Regions from separate parts of the Halobacillus amylolyticus genome, predicted to be linked through region 1. Evidence: a T-box and tRNA genes for the amino acid it is inferred to sense, from the RefSeq annotation. Region 1 holds a T-box; the other holds one or more tRNA genes.
What was found. The T-box of region 1 lies ahead of tyrS (tyrosine--tRNA ligase). A T-box ahead of a tRNA ligase gene usually reads a tRNA of that ligase, here a tRNA-Tyr.
Positions count from the first base shown of each region.

Region 1 (7,098 bases):
GGTTTTAGTTTTCTTGCCTCAACAACAGCACCTCTATAAAGTTCTGTTAAATAATAACCTCGTTTTTGATAAAACTTTAGTGAATATAAATTATCGTTCGTGGTAATCAGCTTTACCATATTGCAGCCTTCTTCTTTTGCCGCCTGTTCCGCCTTTTGAAGTAAAGATGACCCAATCCCTTTACCTTCTTCAATGCTATCTAAGGAAATTATTTCACACTCATTCGAGACAATAACATATGTTATGTAACCAACTATTACTTCTTTTTCATTCAATACCGCAAATCCTTTTAATTTTGTACAATCAAATATTCCACTTGAAATAACCATTTCTGGGCTTCCCCAATGCTCGATAAAAAAATCACTAATCTTGTTTTCTTGTAATTGGTTGGCTAATATAATTCGCATTTTCTTTCCCCTTCTTGCTTAATTATTCTACCTCAAAAAACGCACGTTCAAAGAATATACCTAATTTGTTATTCCATTAAATGGCCCTATACTGCAGGACGCGTTATTCGATAAACGCGCCTCGATTGATGAACATCGTAATAGGATGTTACTTAAATATAGCTAATCAAGTCACTAATATTAGTAAGCTTAATTACGTTTGAGTGAGAAGAATCTACTTCTATGCCAAACCCTCTCATATTCATATTTATAGCTAAATCTATATCAACCTTTGAGTCACCGATCATAAATGATTCATTGATCTTAATATTAGGGTATTTCTCCATTGCCTCCGTAATCATTCCAGTTTGAGGTTTTATGCAATTGCACCCTTCATTCCTTCTATGCGGACAATAAAACACATCGAGAATGTTTATTCCCTGACCTGATAGTTCGCTAAGCAACTTTTTATTAATTTTTTTATACTGTTGCAAAGATATAAATCCTTCATTTATTAGGTATTGATTCGTAATGATGATTATCTTATATCCCCTCTGCTGTACTTCCTTTAACGTCCGTATTGCGTCGGCAAAAAATACAGGGTTGTCTATATATGACCACTTGCTATCAGTATAATCTTCTATAATGGTACCGTCCCTATCAAAAAAACCAACTTTCAAATTTCTCACCTCAACGCTCTTTTAAATAAAGCGATTGCTTATATTGGACAATCGCGCCCCGTTTATGGAATGACCTTTGTTAATTCTCTTTAACCATAGTAATGAACTCTGCAAAGTCAGTAGTGAACTTGTCTTTTTTTATGAACCCTAATTTTTCATATAAATGAATAGCTCTTCTGTTAAATGTTGCAACTGATAGTCTTATGGGAGTTCCGGCATAGTTTTCTTTTATGTAGTTAATTATAAATTCACAAAAATCATACCCGTATCCTTTTCCTACATAATCAGGGTCCATACCAAGACCCATATCTACAAATTTAACATTATATACACCATATTTATGTCCAACCGGTATTTGAGCTGGCTCACCCGTACATAAGAAACCAAACACTTCACCATTACCGTCAGTTATAGCTTGATAAGAACCATCGAGCCGTTCTTTTATTTCCTCTTCATTCACTTCATTATTATAAAAGTCATATGGCTTTTCATATCTCCAACTTAGTATTGTTCTAGCTGAATTTAAGTCCATACTTTTAACGGTTAAATTCATAATACCCCTCATTTTATTAGTTTATTTAGTACCAAAGCTTGTTCCATTAAACTCCCTTTAACTGAATACCAATTATTTCAAATCCTCTTATTTCGTAAACCGTTTATTAAAGAATCTGGCCCTTATTACAAAGAAGGGCGCAAGTCTTATTCCAGATTTGCGCCCGTTTCTATAAGACTCAGCTTCGAGATGAATCCACAAAACAACAAATATCTTGCTCCATTTTGTTTTACTTAGTAAGCATAAGGTAACTAAGTATTGTAGAGAGTCATTCTTATGGAAGTACTAGCTGTCGTTTTAGTGGCTATCGGCATAATAGCTCTCCGAGTTATCAGTTTTTTCTATCCTAGTTGGAAAGAGATAAAAGGGGAGCATTTATCGGAACGTAAACGCTTTGGCTATGGCGTATTAGGAATCGGTATTTTACTTCTAATGTTTATACTAAGTCAATTTATCATCAAAATATAGGCCCATTACTTTTTATTAAGCAATCGCGCCCTTAACAGAAGACTTGATTTCAAGATAATCTTAAAAGAAAGATCATAACTTGCTTGTTTATTCAAGTGTTAATTCGATAGTTCATTCATAATAATACTTATCCTTTGATTAATACTATATATTTCTTCAATTAAGTCACTTAAGCTAACAGCTATAAATATTGAAATACCTGTTAATATAACTAAAGATAACATTACAACCCATTTAAATAGTTGGTCAAAGCTCATAGGATAAACCTCCATATATGCAAAAAATTTTTAGGGGGGATATTAAGACATCTTTATCAATTAAAAACTCCCCCGAGATGTGTCTATGTTAACGACCCTCATGGGAGATAGAGGTAAATTGTCTTCCTATTCTACTATTCTTTAATTAATTTGAAACTTTCCTCTTTATTATTCCAGGAGATTGTAACAGGTATGGTAGAACCTTCATCGAATGTAGCACAACCAGAGCATTGAGTAGTGGTTTCAATGGTTTTCTTAGTAGATGCTTGGTCTTGTTTCAATATAGTTTGACCACCATTAATGTTTATAGTCAAGTTATCTACTTCATCTATTTTATCATTAGTCAGTCTAAAAGAGTATTTACCTGTTACATCGGTTTCATCATTAACCAGTTGAAGTTTACCTTCCCAATTATTACTTTCTCCTTCAAATGTAATATAATTTTCACTACTACATCCTGAAAGAAATAAAATAAGTAAAAGAAAAAATAAAATTAGTTTTTTCAAAATAACCCATCCTTACTCACGATGATATATTATATAATACTAAGAATGATAGGGCTTATAATAAGCTACCATTTTATTACTAATATCTGGAGCACAAAGAAAGAGCGCTAATCTTTATTCAAATTTAGCGCCCGTTTGTTTAACATGGCTTTCTTAACTAGAAGCCAACTTCAACTTAATAAATTTTCTCTTTCCTACCTGTAAAACAAGTCCATCACTAACGGATACAGTAAAGGCAGGATCCATAACTTTTTCTTGGTTTATTCGAATGCCGCCATTCTTAATCATCCGTCTAACCTCACTCTTTGATGGTAGCAACTCAAGATACTTTACTAAGTCCACAATACCGATTTGGTCTTCTTTATCCCAGATTACCTCGGGCATATCACTAGGAATCTGATTTTTTTGAAAGACATTAAAAAAATGTTTCTTGCTTTGTTCAGCCGTTTTACTATCATATAGCATTTCAACAAAAGAAAGAGCTAAACGAATTTTTGCATCCCTGGGGTGAAGCATATCCTTTTGTAAATGTTCTTTTATCAACGTCACTTCATCTATGGATAAGTTAGAAGCCAACTCAAAATATTTCACAATGAGTTCATCAGGAATAGACATGGTCTTTCCAAAGATATCGTTCGGTCTTTCATCGATTCCAATGTAATTATTTTTCGATTTTGACATTTTTTCTACTCCATCTAATCCCTCAATCAACGGGAGTAGCAACACCACTTGTTTCTCCTGGCCAAATTGTTCTTGAACTTGTCGACCAAATAATACATTAAATTCTTGGTCGGTGCCGCCTAATTCGATGTCTGATTCTAAAATATGTGAATCATACCCTTGCATTACTGGGTAGAAAAATTCGTGAAGATAGATAGGTTTGTTGGCGTTATACCTATTATGGAAATCATTTCGTTCTAGCATCCGGGCCACAGTTACATTGCTTGCTAGTTGGAGAACTTCAGCAAAGTCAACTTTAGATAACCACTGAGCGTTATAATGAAGTTCAACAGCATCCATATCGATGACTTTCCCAAATTGTTCAAAATAAGTTTTAGCATTATAGCGTACTTCATCGTCTGTCAAAGCTTTTCTAGCTGTTGCCTTTCCAGTTGGGTCTCCTATTTTCCCGGTGAAATCTCCAATAATCAATTGAATCGTATGACCCAACTCTTGAAATTGTTTTAGCTTATTCAAGACCACAGTATGTCCAATATGTACATCCGGTGCTGTTGGGTCTAATCCTAATTTGACCTTAAGGGGCTGATCTTGCCAAATGGATTTAGCAATTTTTTGTTTAAACTCTTCTTCCGGAATAATGGCATCTACTCCATAAGATAAAATTTTATATTGCTTTTCTAGTTCTTTTAACTGTAGTTCATTCAATTGTTCTAAGTAGTTCATTCAGAGACCCCCTTTTAATATAAAAAAGACACATCCCAAATCAAGGGACGTGCCTTTGTCACGCGTTACCACCCAAGTTAAAGAATGAGGGTTACCTCATCTTCCACTCAAAAAGATAACGGATTTACCGTCTAATACTAATCACCAAAAAGTTTTCGTAGTAGAAGCTCAAGAAAGTAATTCATATAGATATTTGTATCGATTCGCAGCAACCATCGACTCTCTGAAACATTGACATCTACACTACTGGGATTCTATCAGTGCAATTTTTATTAAATTAAGAACAATAATACTTTTGATCTTACTTATTGTCAATATAATGTTTATTGAATTAAAGCGCCCCGTTTCCTGAAGACTTGATTTCAAGATAATCTTAGACTTTTACCTATTGTTAAGAGTCATTTTTTAATGACGTCATTACTGAAACGTCTAATTCTTCACTTTCTATTACAATAGCAGTTAAGCCTACTTCTGTTTTGGTTTCATGCCATTCATCCTTTTCCCAATATACAGCTTCACCACTTTTTACAGGGGTAAAAGTTACTTCTTTACCTCTTACTATACCTTCTCCTTTTACTATTAATAAAAGCTGAGGCACTACTGCTTGATGATAACCAATTACTCCGTTTTCCTCTAAATGCATACACCCAATATGAGCACCTTTTTGCGTTTGGGTAATGCGAGACATAATAAAATTTGAATCGAACTTTGTGATTTTCTTTCCATTTTCCTTATTGAATTGATAAACTTCCATCTCATGCCTCCCGATTTTTTAACTAACCATTCTATTCTATATTTCAATATAGATAGAAGTAATCCTGCAAGTCTTATTCCAGATTTGCGCCCTTATGCAGAAGACTCAATTTCAAGATAACGCATGGATTGTCTAGTTTTGTGTTGACGATCCCCCCTTAAAAAAGGTTGTTTCTATCGTTTAGTTGGATTTTAATTTAGCAATAAAGCTATCGGAAAATTTCATTCCATTTTCATATATCGCTTCTTCGCTATTATTTTCTAGGGTGTCATAAACTAATTGTATATCTTCCGGCCCCAACTTAACATTTGTACCTAGACGTAACGTGTCAATGATCCCCATAAATGTGGGTTCACCCTGTGTAAATTTCCGCAATAAATCCGGATTTTCCTTAATATATTCCCTGGTTTCCGCTGGTAACCGTTCAAACGCGCCCTTGGTATGGCCGTCTGTTTTCTCTAGTAATTTATTCGCAGTTTCTAGCTGCTCTTCCTGCGATTCTACTTGTTCTACATCCAATTCATTGCCGCAACCGCTTAATAATAGCCCAGCTGCCAGCAACATTATAAAACCTTTCACTATCTCAACTCCCATCCATTATTCCCCCCTAGAATACCTAAAAATATAGGGAAAAAGCGCTTTGCAATTCAAGAAAAGTTAGCAATAGGTAAGCGTTTGATGTTATCTCCGGCTTTTCCCCTGCTCCACACCGAACGTGCTAGTTTCCCAGCATTCGGCGCTCCATCTAACGATATGTACTAGATTATAAGTTCCTTGTTACTCTTCGAGACGGGATGATTCAATTTGATCCAGCTCACATACCTTTCGGTATTGGTTGATCTTCTCGAGCTTAAATTGATTAACCCCTAACTTGTAGAGGAAAAACTTAATCCTTTTAGCATCCTTCATATGAATTAATTGATGAACATCTTCATGGAGGATTCGAAGGTTACGGAACTGGTCGCTTCCTCCAAGATGTTTCGGTATGTAATGGTGACAATGGACATTATAGGAGTACAAGTATTGTCCTGTAATTTCACATTTCCCCATCTTCATACTGTATCGACTAATCCTGTTATCCAAGTATTCAACACTTCGATTTGGTAGGGTAGCCTTCATTAAGAAACTAACTTCCTTTTGAATATCGGGTCGCAGTTTCTTATACAAGTTTTCCCTACCCTTCTTTGTATAAAGCGAAAGCTTTGGACTGAAGTTCATAGTATTGACCGTTTTAACACCGCCAATGGGAAAAAGATACATATCTCTTATTCTAAACGTTTTCGTCCCTAAGCTAAAAAGCTTTTTATAAATCGGGGGTGGATTAAATGGATGCTCCTGTTTTCCAACTGGTCGAAGACGGTTATACAGGAATGGTTTAAGATCGAATGCAAGACGTGAGAACTCCAGGTTTACATGTGTCGCTCGGTTGAAGTAGTGATGGATTCCTAAAACAAAACTATTATAACGGTGTACATTTTCGGCGGTTGGAGAAGCCTTCATTCTTCGAATGAGTTTTTTGGCTTCCTGTTTCATTTTTTCTCTTTTTGAAGAAATGATGCCTGTATGTGCCACCCGTTTCTTACCCTTTTTATTCGCACGAATAGTGAAACCTAAGAACTCAGATTCTCGTTTTCTCAAGTTTACAATTTGAGATTTCTCAGGAGAGATGTCCAGCTTTAAGCGCTCTTTTAAGTAAAGTCGTACCGCATGGTACCACCGTTGAGCAATCTTTCCATCTCGACATAGGATTTTGAAATCATCGGCGTACCTAACCAAGTATCCCTCTTTCAAATTTGTTCGTTTTCTAGCCTGCCTTTTAGAATCATCAGAACTGTATGATTTGGTAAGAGGAAATACCTCCCATTGGCCTGCAACCCATTGGTCCAGGTCATTTAAAACCACGTTTGATAGTAGAGGGGATAAAATTCCACCTTGCGGGGATCCTTTCTCTGGTACGCCTTCTCCATCAATTTCTGACTTTATCATTTTCGAGATACAAGTAAGAACCTTGCGGTCATGAATACCCATATTCCAAAGCTGTTTATTTAACAATGAGTGATTTACATTATCAAAGAAGCTCTTAATATCTA
Region 1 is NZ_CP095075.1:923,512-930,609, forward strand. It holds gene MUO15_RS04880 (GNAT family N-acetyltransferase) at 1-407, opposite strand, end outside; gene MUO15_RS04885 (D-glycero-alpha-D-manno-heptose-1,7-bisphosphate 7-phosphatase) at 560-1,066, opposite strand; gene MUO15_RS04890 (GNAT family N-acetyltransferase) at 1,146-1,619, opposite strand; gene MUO15_RS04895 (hypothetical protein) at 1,896-2,087, shown strand; gene MUO15_RS04900 (hypothetical protein) at 2,479-2,850, opposite strand; gene tyrS (tyrosine--tRNA ligase) at 3,004-4,254, opposite strand; T-box leader at 4,295-4,524, opposite strand; gene MUO15_RS04910 (cupin domain-containing protein) at 4,646-5,008, opposite strand; gene MUO15_RS04915 (hypothetical protein) at 5,189-5,602, opposite strand; gene ltrA (group II intron reverse transcriptase/maturase) at 5,786-7,098, opposite strand, start outside.

Region 2 (7,098 bases), 1.6 Mb from region 1:
GGATGCGTTAGCGCTCTGCGCGAAGCGTTGAACCGAAGCCCCAGTAAACGGCGGCCGTAACTATAACGGTCCTAAGGTAGCGAAATTCCTTGTCGGGTAAGTTCCGACCCGCACGAAAGGTGCAACGACTTGGGCACTGTCTCAACGAGAGACCCGGTGAAATTATACTATGCGTGAAGATGCGCATTACCCGCGACAGGACGGAAAGACCCCGTGGAGCTTTACTGTAGCCTGATATTGAATGTTGGTACAGCTTGTACAGGATAGGTGGGAGCCTGAGAACCCGGAGCGCTAGCTTCGGTGGAGGCGCTGGTGGGATACCACCCTGGCTGTACGGACATTCTAACCCAGGACCGTGATCCGGTTCGGAGACAGTGTCAGGTGGGCAGTTTGACTGGGGCGGTCGCCTCCTAAAGAGTAACGGAGGCGCCCAAAGGTTCCCTCAGAATGGTTGGAAATCATTCGCAGAGTGTAAAGGCACAAGGGAGCTTGACTGCGAGACCTACAAGTCGAGCAGGGACGAAAGTCGGGCTTAGTGATCCGGCGGCACCGTATGGAAGGGCCGTCGCTCAACGGATAAAAGCTACCCCGGGGATAACAGGCTTATCTCCCCAAGAGTCCACATCGACGGGGAGGTTTGGCACCTCGATGTCGGCTCATCGCATCCTGGGGCTGTAGTCGGTCCCAAGGGTTGGGCTGTTCGCCCATTAAAGCGGTACGCGAGCTGGGTTCAGAACGTCGTGAGACAGTTCGGTCCCTATCCGTCGTGGGCGTTGGAAATCTGAAAGGAGCTGTCCTTAGTACGAGAGGACCGGGATGGACACACCGCTGGTGTACCAGTTGTTCCGCCAGGAGCATCGCTGGGTAGCTACGTGTGGACGGGATAAGTGCTGAAAGCATCTAAGCATGAAGCCCCCTTGAGATGAGATTTCCCCTTACGCCAAGTAAGTAAGATTCCTCAGAGACGATGAGGTCGATAGGTCCGAGGTCGAAGCGTGGTGACACGTGAAGCTGACGGATACTAATCAATCGATGGCTTATCTATATTAAAAAGCGGAGACGACCGTTTACGTCCGCTGGGCTAAGTGAGCTCACGTAAAGGCTTTGGTTTTTCAGCCTTGAAGAGAGATCGCTTAGAACATGAGGACTTGGGAGTCGGAGCTAGATTGTCAAACGTTAGAATATGATGTTGGTCTTGGATGTCTTATCCAGTTTTGAGGGTTCACCTCATAACCTATGATGTGGTGGCGAGAGCGAAGAGGTCACACCTGTTCCCATGCCGAACACAGCAGTTAAGCTCTTCAGCGCCGATGGTAGTCGGGTCGATCCCCGTGAGAGTAGGACGCGGCCACGTCAAGTTTTAAAATCATATTATTCCACCGTAGCTCAGTGGTAGAGCAATCGGCTGTTAACCGATCGGTCGTAGGTTCGAATCCTACCGGTGGAGCCACTTGCTTCCATAGCTCAGTGGTAGAGCACTTCCATGGTAAGGAAGGGGTCGCCGGTTCAAGTCCGGCTGGAAGCTCTGAAGAAGTATTTTATGGCCCGTTGGTCAAGTGGTTAAGACACCGCCCTTTCACGGCGGTATCACGGGTTCGAATCCCGTACGGGTCACCATTTTAAATTTCGAATGGGAGGATTAGCTCAGCTGGGAGAGCACTTGCCTTACAAGCAAGGGGTCGCAGGTTCGAGCCCTGCATCCTCCACCATTTTTGCCGGCCTAGCTCAACTGGTAGAGCAACTGATTTGTAATCAGTAGGTTGGGGGTTCAAGTCCTCTGGCCGGCACCATAAACGTCCATTATTATGTGGAGGGATAGCGAAGTTGGCCAAACGCGGCGGACTGTAAATCCGCTCCCATCGGGTTCGCAGGTTCGAGTCCTGCTCCCTCCACCATTTTACTTTTTTATTGAGTATTTATAGGTATAAGATATGTGAACTGGTACATACTAGATTATATAATGTTGGGCCATAGCCAAGCGGTAAGGCAACGGTTTTTGGTACCGTCATGCGCTGGTTCGAATCCAGCTGGCCCAGCCATTTTATTTTTTAATAGCGAGTAAGGCTTTTTTTATTTGTAGAAAATCAAAAAGCTCTTTTTACTAGAGCCATTAGCTCAGCTGGTAGAGCATCTGACTTTTAATCAGAGGGTCGGAGGTTCGAGCCCTCCATGGCTCATCAAAAACGGATATTGCTTTTTGCAACGTCCGTTTTTTTAACATTTATTTTTATATATAACATTGGGGCCTTAGCTCAGCTGGGAGAGCGCCTGCTTTGCACGCAGGAGGTCAGCGGTTCGATCCCGCTAGGCTCCACCAATACATATAATTTAGAAGCTGACGTCATAATAGATGTCAGCTTTTTTTTTCAACAGTAGTGCCCAGCCTGCTTTAGCTTTATCAAATAACCAATTTAATATGGAATGATTCTGATCTTACACGTAACCGTGTACTTTCTGAAAGTTATGCACACACCAGAGTAAAATATCATAATTGTGATGGTTCATCATATGTGTGATAGCTTTAACAAGGGAGGAAGCATAAATGAAAGCTATTTTTTTAGATCGTGATGGTACCCTCGGCGGTTCAGACCAAATCGAATATCCAGGGGATTTTAGTTTATATCCAGGGGTGCAGGAGAAACTACAGATAGTGCAAGTGGAAGGTATCAAACTTTTTTCTTTCACAAATCAGCCTGGCATCGCTAAGGGGCTGGCCACAATGGAAAGCTTCCGTGAAGAGTTGTATGGGTTTGGCCTGGATGGAGTATATGTCTGCCCGCACCTCCCGGTTGATCAATGCAATTGCCGGAAACCAATGATAGGTATGATTGAGCTGGCTTGTCGTGATCATGGGTTACTTCCGAGCGAATGTTTTGTAATTGGCGATCGTTTGAAGGATATGATGGCTGCTTGGCAAGCTGGATGTATGAGTATCCTCGTGCAAACAGGATCGGGTAAGGAATCTCTTAAAGAGTGGAAGCAATTAGATAAGCGTCCGACCATTAACTTCATTGCTGAAGATATTATTCATGCATTAGACTGGCTTACACTGGGCAAATAACGTATATATATGCAGAAAGATGTTCAGTTGAGTCATTCATATGAAACCATCTACAATTAAAGTAAGGAATAAAGGAGGAAACTTATTATGAATAAACAACTTTCAATTATTGGCGTACCGATGGATCTAGGCCAAATGCGCAGGGGCGTCGATATGGGGCCGAGCGCCATCCGCTATGCTGGAGTCGTTGAGCGTCTGGAGAATTTAAAGTACACGATTGAGGATTTAGGCAATATCGATATTCCACTTCCAAGTAAAAAGGACGATAATAAGTTAGACAACCTTCGTAATTTAAATGAAATTACAGAGGGCAGCCATCGTTTAGCTGTTGCTGTGGATGAAGTAGTGGAAAAGGGGAATTTTCCACTCGTCCTAGGCGGTGATCATAGTATCGCAATGGGTACATTAGCTGGCCTCTCGAAACATTATGATAATTTAGGTGTGATTTGGTATGATGCTCACGGAGATTTAAATACGGGTGACAGCTCACCATCAGGCAATATTCACGGGATGCCGTTAGCGGTCAGCCTTGGTATTGGTCATGAAAAGCTAACAGGTATTCTTGATTATGAGCCAAAAATTAAACCTGAAAATATTGTGATTATTGGCGCTCGCTCTCTAGATGAGGGAGAAAGAGTACTGATTAAGGAAAAAGGCATTAAAGTATATAGCATGCATGAAGTAGATCGTATGGGGATGACACAGGTCGTTCAAGAATCTATCGCTTACTTAAAGGACCATACAGATGGTGTTCATTTGAGCTTGGATTTAGATGGGTTGGACCCTGATGAAGCACCAGGTGTAGGTACACCGGTAATGGGTGGATTAAGTTATCGGGAGAGCCACTTGGCTATGGAGATGTTGTACCAATCCGAAATGATCACATCCGCAGAGTTTGTAGAGGTGAATCCAATTCTGGATGAGAAAAATAAAACTGCAAATATGGCAGTAGGCTTAATGGGGTCATTATTTGGAGAGAGTTTAAAGTAATTTGAGGAATTAGGAGCAGCTTACCTCTTGTGGGGTGAGTTGCTTTTGTTTTATGTTCTCAAACTCATTTAATAAGCAATCAAGCTTTACACTAATCCGTATAACACTTTCAGAGGTTAGTGAATTTTCACAGGCCAGTCTACTCATCTCCTTTCTACAAGCTTCGATTTCTTCAAGTAATTTGACTTCGTATCCCATTCTCCCCGCCTCCTTTGGAAAAAACTTTCATTTATTTTTTCTACTACCCTTTTTAATATATAATAAACATATTATTAGTTAAAGGAAAATTTTTATCAAACTTTTGAAACCTTTAGGTATTGTCATTCGTATTAGAAAAACAACCGCAAATGGCGGAGGTATAGTAAATGGAAACGATGATTAGACAAAAGATTAAAGCAGTAAGGAAAGGTGACCAATCAGCTTTCGAGGATATAGTATCCTTTTATCAAAATAAAGTTTACTATATTTGTTATCGGATGATTGGGAATGCATATGAAGCAGAAGACCTTGCTCAAGAGGCCTTTATTCGAGCATATACGAATATTCATACGTTTGATGAGCGGCGAAAATTTTCTACCTGGTTATATCGTATCGCAACTAACTTAACGATCGATCGAATTAGGAAAAAGAAGCCTGACTATTATCTCGATGCTGAGGTGAGAGGAACGGATGGATTAGATATGTATTCTCAATTGGCGATTGATCAAGCGTCGCCAGAGGAAGAGGTGGAGAGTTTAGAGTTACAAAGCTACATTCACCGTGAGATTCTGGCCCTGCCCCCTAAGTACCGTAGTGTCATTGTATTAAGATATTTAGATGAACTGGCGCTTCAGGAGATTGCGGAGATTCTGGACATTCCTGTAGGGACGGTTAAGACAAGAGTTCACCGGGGCAGGGAAGCCTTGCGTAAGAGGCTTCGACATGTGTAAAGGAGTTGAGGGAATTGAATTGCAATAAAGAAGCTGTGGCGCTTATGCATAAATATTTGGATGGTGACTTAGTTAAAGAAGAAGAGAGACGACTGCGTGATCACTTACAAGCTTGCCCATCCTGTCAGAACCATTTCCATGAGCTGAAACGTTCGATTACATTGGTGAAAAATGCCGGACCTGTAACGGCACCTTCAAATTTCACTGCCAGTGTGATGTCCAGCCTTCCTAAAGAGAAAAAGAGAAGGAATTACGTACGCTGGTTACAAAGGCATCCAATGATTACAGCGGCTGCTGTATTTTTTATATTAATGTTTAGTGGCATCTTCTCCGCCTGGAATCAGGACCATCAAGTTACCGTATCTAAGCAAGATGATTTAGTGATTCGAAATAATACGGTTATCGTGCCTGATGGAGTGACTGTCGATGGTGATTTAGTCGTTCGCAATGGCGATCTCAAAGTCGATGGTAAAATTAACGGCGATATCACATTAATTAACGGTGATATCGTAACGGATACCGGTATTGGTGATATTACGAACGGGAAGAAATATCAGGCGTATGTCAGCGGGGAGATACATGAGGTTAACCAAGTGTTTGAGTGGATGTGGTATCATATGAAAAAGTTCACAACAGATCTTTTTTCTTTTGAATAAGCAATGACAGTGACCACTATGAATGGCTCATAGTGGTTTTTCTGGTCCACCGTATGGGGGAGGTAGTTTAGTGTTGGTACATCGCCTCGGGCTTAGTCGTAGCGTGACCAGCGGATCTTAGTTAGGCTTCCACTACCCGTATTTTAACGGAATTTCCTATGTCAACCAGTCTTATAATATTTTCAAAAGTAAAAGTATGATATAATAACATAGGCTATGGCAATTTTTTATAAAAGGAAGTGTAGGCATGCTTGATGGGGGAAATGATGTATTAGATTATCTATTAATAGCAATTGATATCGCCCTTGTCTGGTTTGTTGTATATAAATTAATCATGCTTATCCAAGGAACGAAGGCCGTTCAGCTGTTGAAAGGGATCTTCGTGATACTCGGTATATGGTTATTGAGTAACTTAACTGGACTGACCACACTAAGGTGGCTGATGTCACAAGCAATGACTTGGGGTTTTCTTGGTATTATTATTTTGTTTCAGCCCGAACTAAGGAGAGCTCTTGAACAACTAGGGCGCGGCAGTTTCTTTAGCCGGACGTCCGCAGAAGAGGAAGATAAGGAAAAGTCGATTCAATCGATTATTAAGTCGTGCAATTATATGGCGAAGCGGCGTATTGGTGCTTTAATTACGATTGAACGTGAAACAGGGATGGGTGATTACGTTGAAACGGGAATTGCTGTCGGCGGGCACTTGTCGAACGAACTTTTAACAAACATATTTATACCAAACACTCCGCTCCATGATGGGGCAGTGATACTTAAAGATAATGAAATTGTGGCGGCTGCCTGCTATTTACCTTTATCTGAAAGCCCGTTTATTTCAAAAGAACTAGGCACGAGACATAGGGCGGCAATGGGAATCAGTGAAGTGACGGATGCCCTTACGATTGTCGTATCAGAGGAAACCGGAGCGATTTCCTGTACAAAAAGTGGTGAGCTACACAGAGACTTGAATCAAGAAACGCTAGAAAGTATTCTGAGAAATGAGCTTGACTTTGGATCCAAAACCCCTGCCTCAAAATCATGGAACTGGAGGGGGAAAAAGAATGGATAATTTATTTAGGAATCGGTGGTTCATTCGAATTATCTCATTGCTCTTAGCCGTGCTCTTATGGGTTTCTATTAATATTGATGACAGTATGGATTCAGAAGATCAATGGTTAGGTGAAGGTTCTTCCGAGATGGAAATTATGAATAACGTTCCCATTGAAGTTCGTTTTGATAGCGAGCAATATGTTGTAAGTGGATTGCCTCAGAACGTTGTGGTCACTGTTGAGGGTTCGAACAGTGCCATAACCCCTGTCGTCAGGCAACAGAGCTTCACGGTATATGCTGATTTAACTGATTTAGGACCCGGTACACACGAAGTATCTCTTCAACACACAGGGATAACGAGCAATCTAACTGTCAATATTGACCCCAAAGAAGTCGAAGTGACAATCGAGGAGAA
Region 2 is NZ_CP095075.1:2,501,833-2,508,930, reverse strand. It holds rRNA gene MUO15_RS12940 (23S ribosomal RNA) at 1-1,045, shown strand, start outside; rRNA gene rrf (5S ribosomal RNA) at 1,241-1,354, shown strand; tRNA gene MUO15_RS12930 (tRNA-Asn) at 1,376-1,450, shown strand; tRNA gene MUO15_RS12925 (tRNA-Thr) at 1,454-1,525, shown strand; tRNA gene MUO15_RS12920 (tRNA-Glu) at 1,543-1,617, shown strand; tRNA gene MUO15_RS12915 (tRNA-Val) at 1,634-1,709, shown strand; tRNA gene MUO15_RS12910 (tRNA-Thr) at 1,715-1,790, shown strand; tRNA gene MUO15_RS12905 (tRNA-Tyr) at 1,810-1,895, shown strand; tRNA gene MUO15_RS12900 (tRNA-Gln) at 1,965-2,039, shown strand; tRNA gene MUO15_RS12895 (tRNA-Lys) at 2,105-2,177, shown strand; tRNA gene MUO15_RS12890 (tRNA-Ala) at 2,242-2,317, shown strand; gene MUO15_RS12885 (HAD-IIIA family hydrolase) at 2,543-3,061, shown strand; gene rocF (arginase) at 3,149-4,051, shown strand; gene MUO15_RS12875 (aspartyl-phosphate phosphatase Spo0E family protein) at 4,061-4,249, opposite strand; gene sigW (RNA polymerase sigma factor SigW) at 4,417-4,980, shown strand; gene MUO15_RS12865 (anti-sigma factor family protein) at 4,995-5,636, shown strand; gene cdaA (diadenylate cyclase CdaA) at 5,884-6,702, shown strand; gene MUO15_RS12855 (CdaR family protein) at 6,695-7,098, shown strand, end outside.
Region 2: it has a tRNA-Tyr gene. The T-box ahead of tyrS (tyrosine--tRNA ligase) is inferred to sense a tRNA for this amino acid. The anticodon was not compared.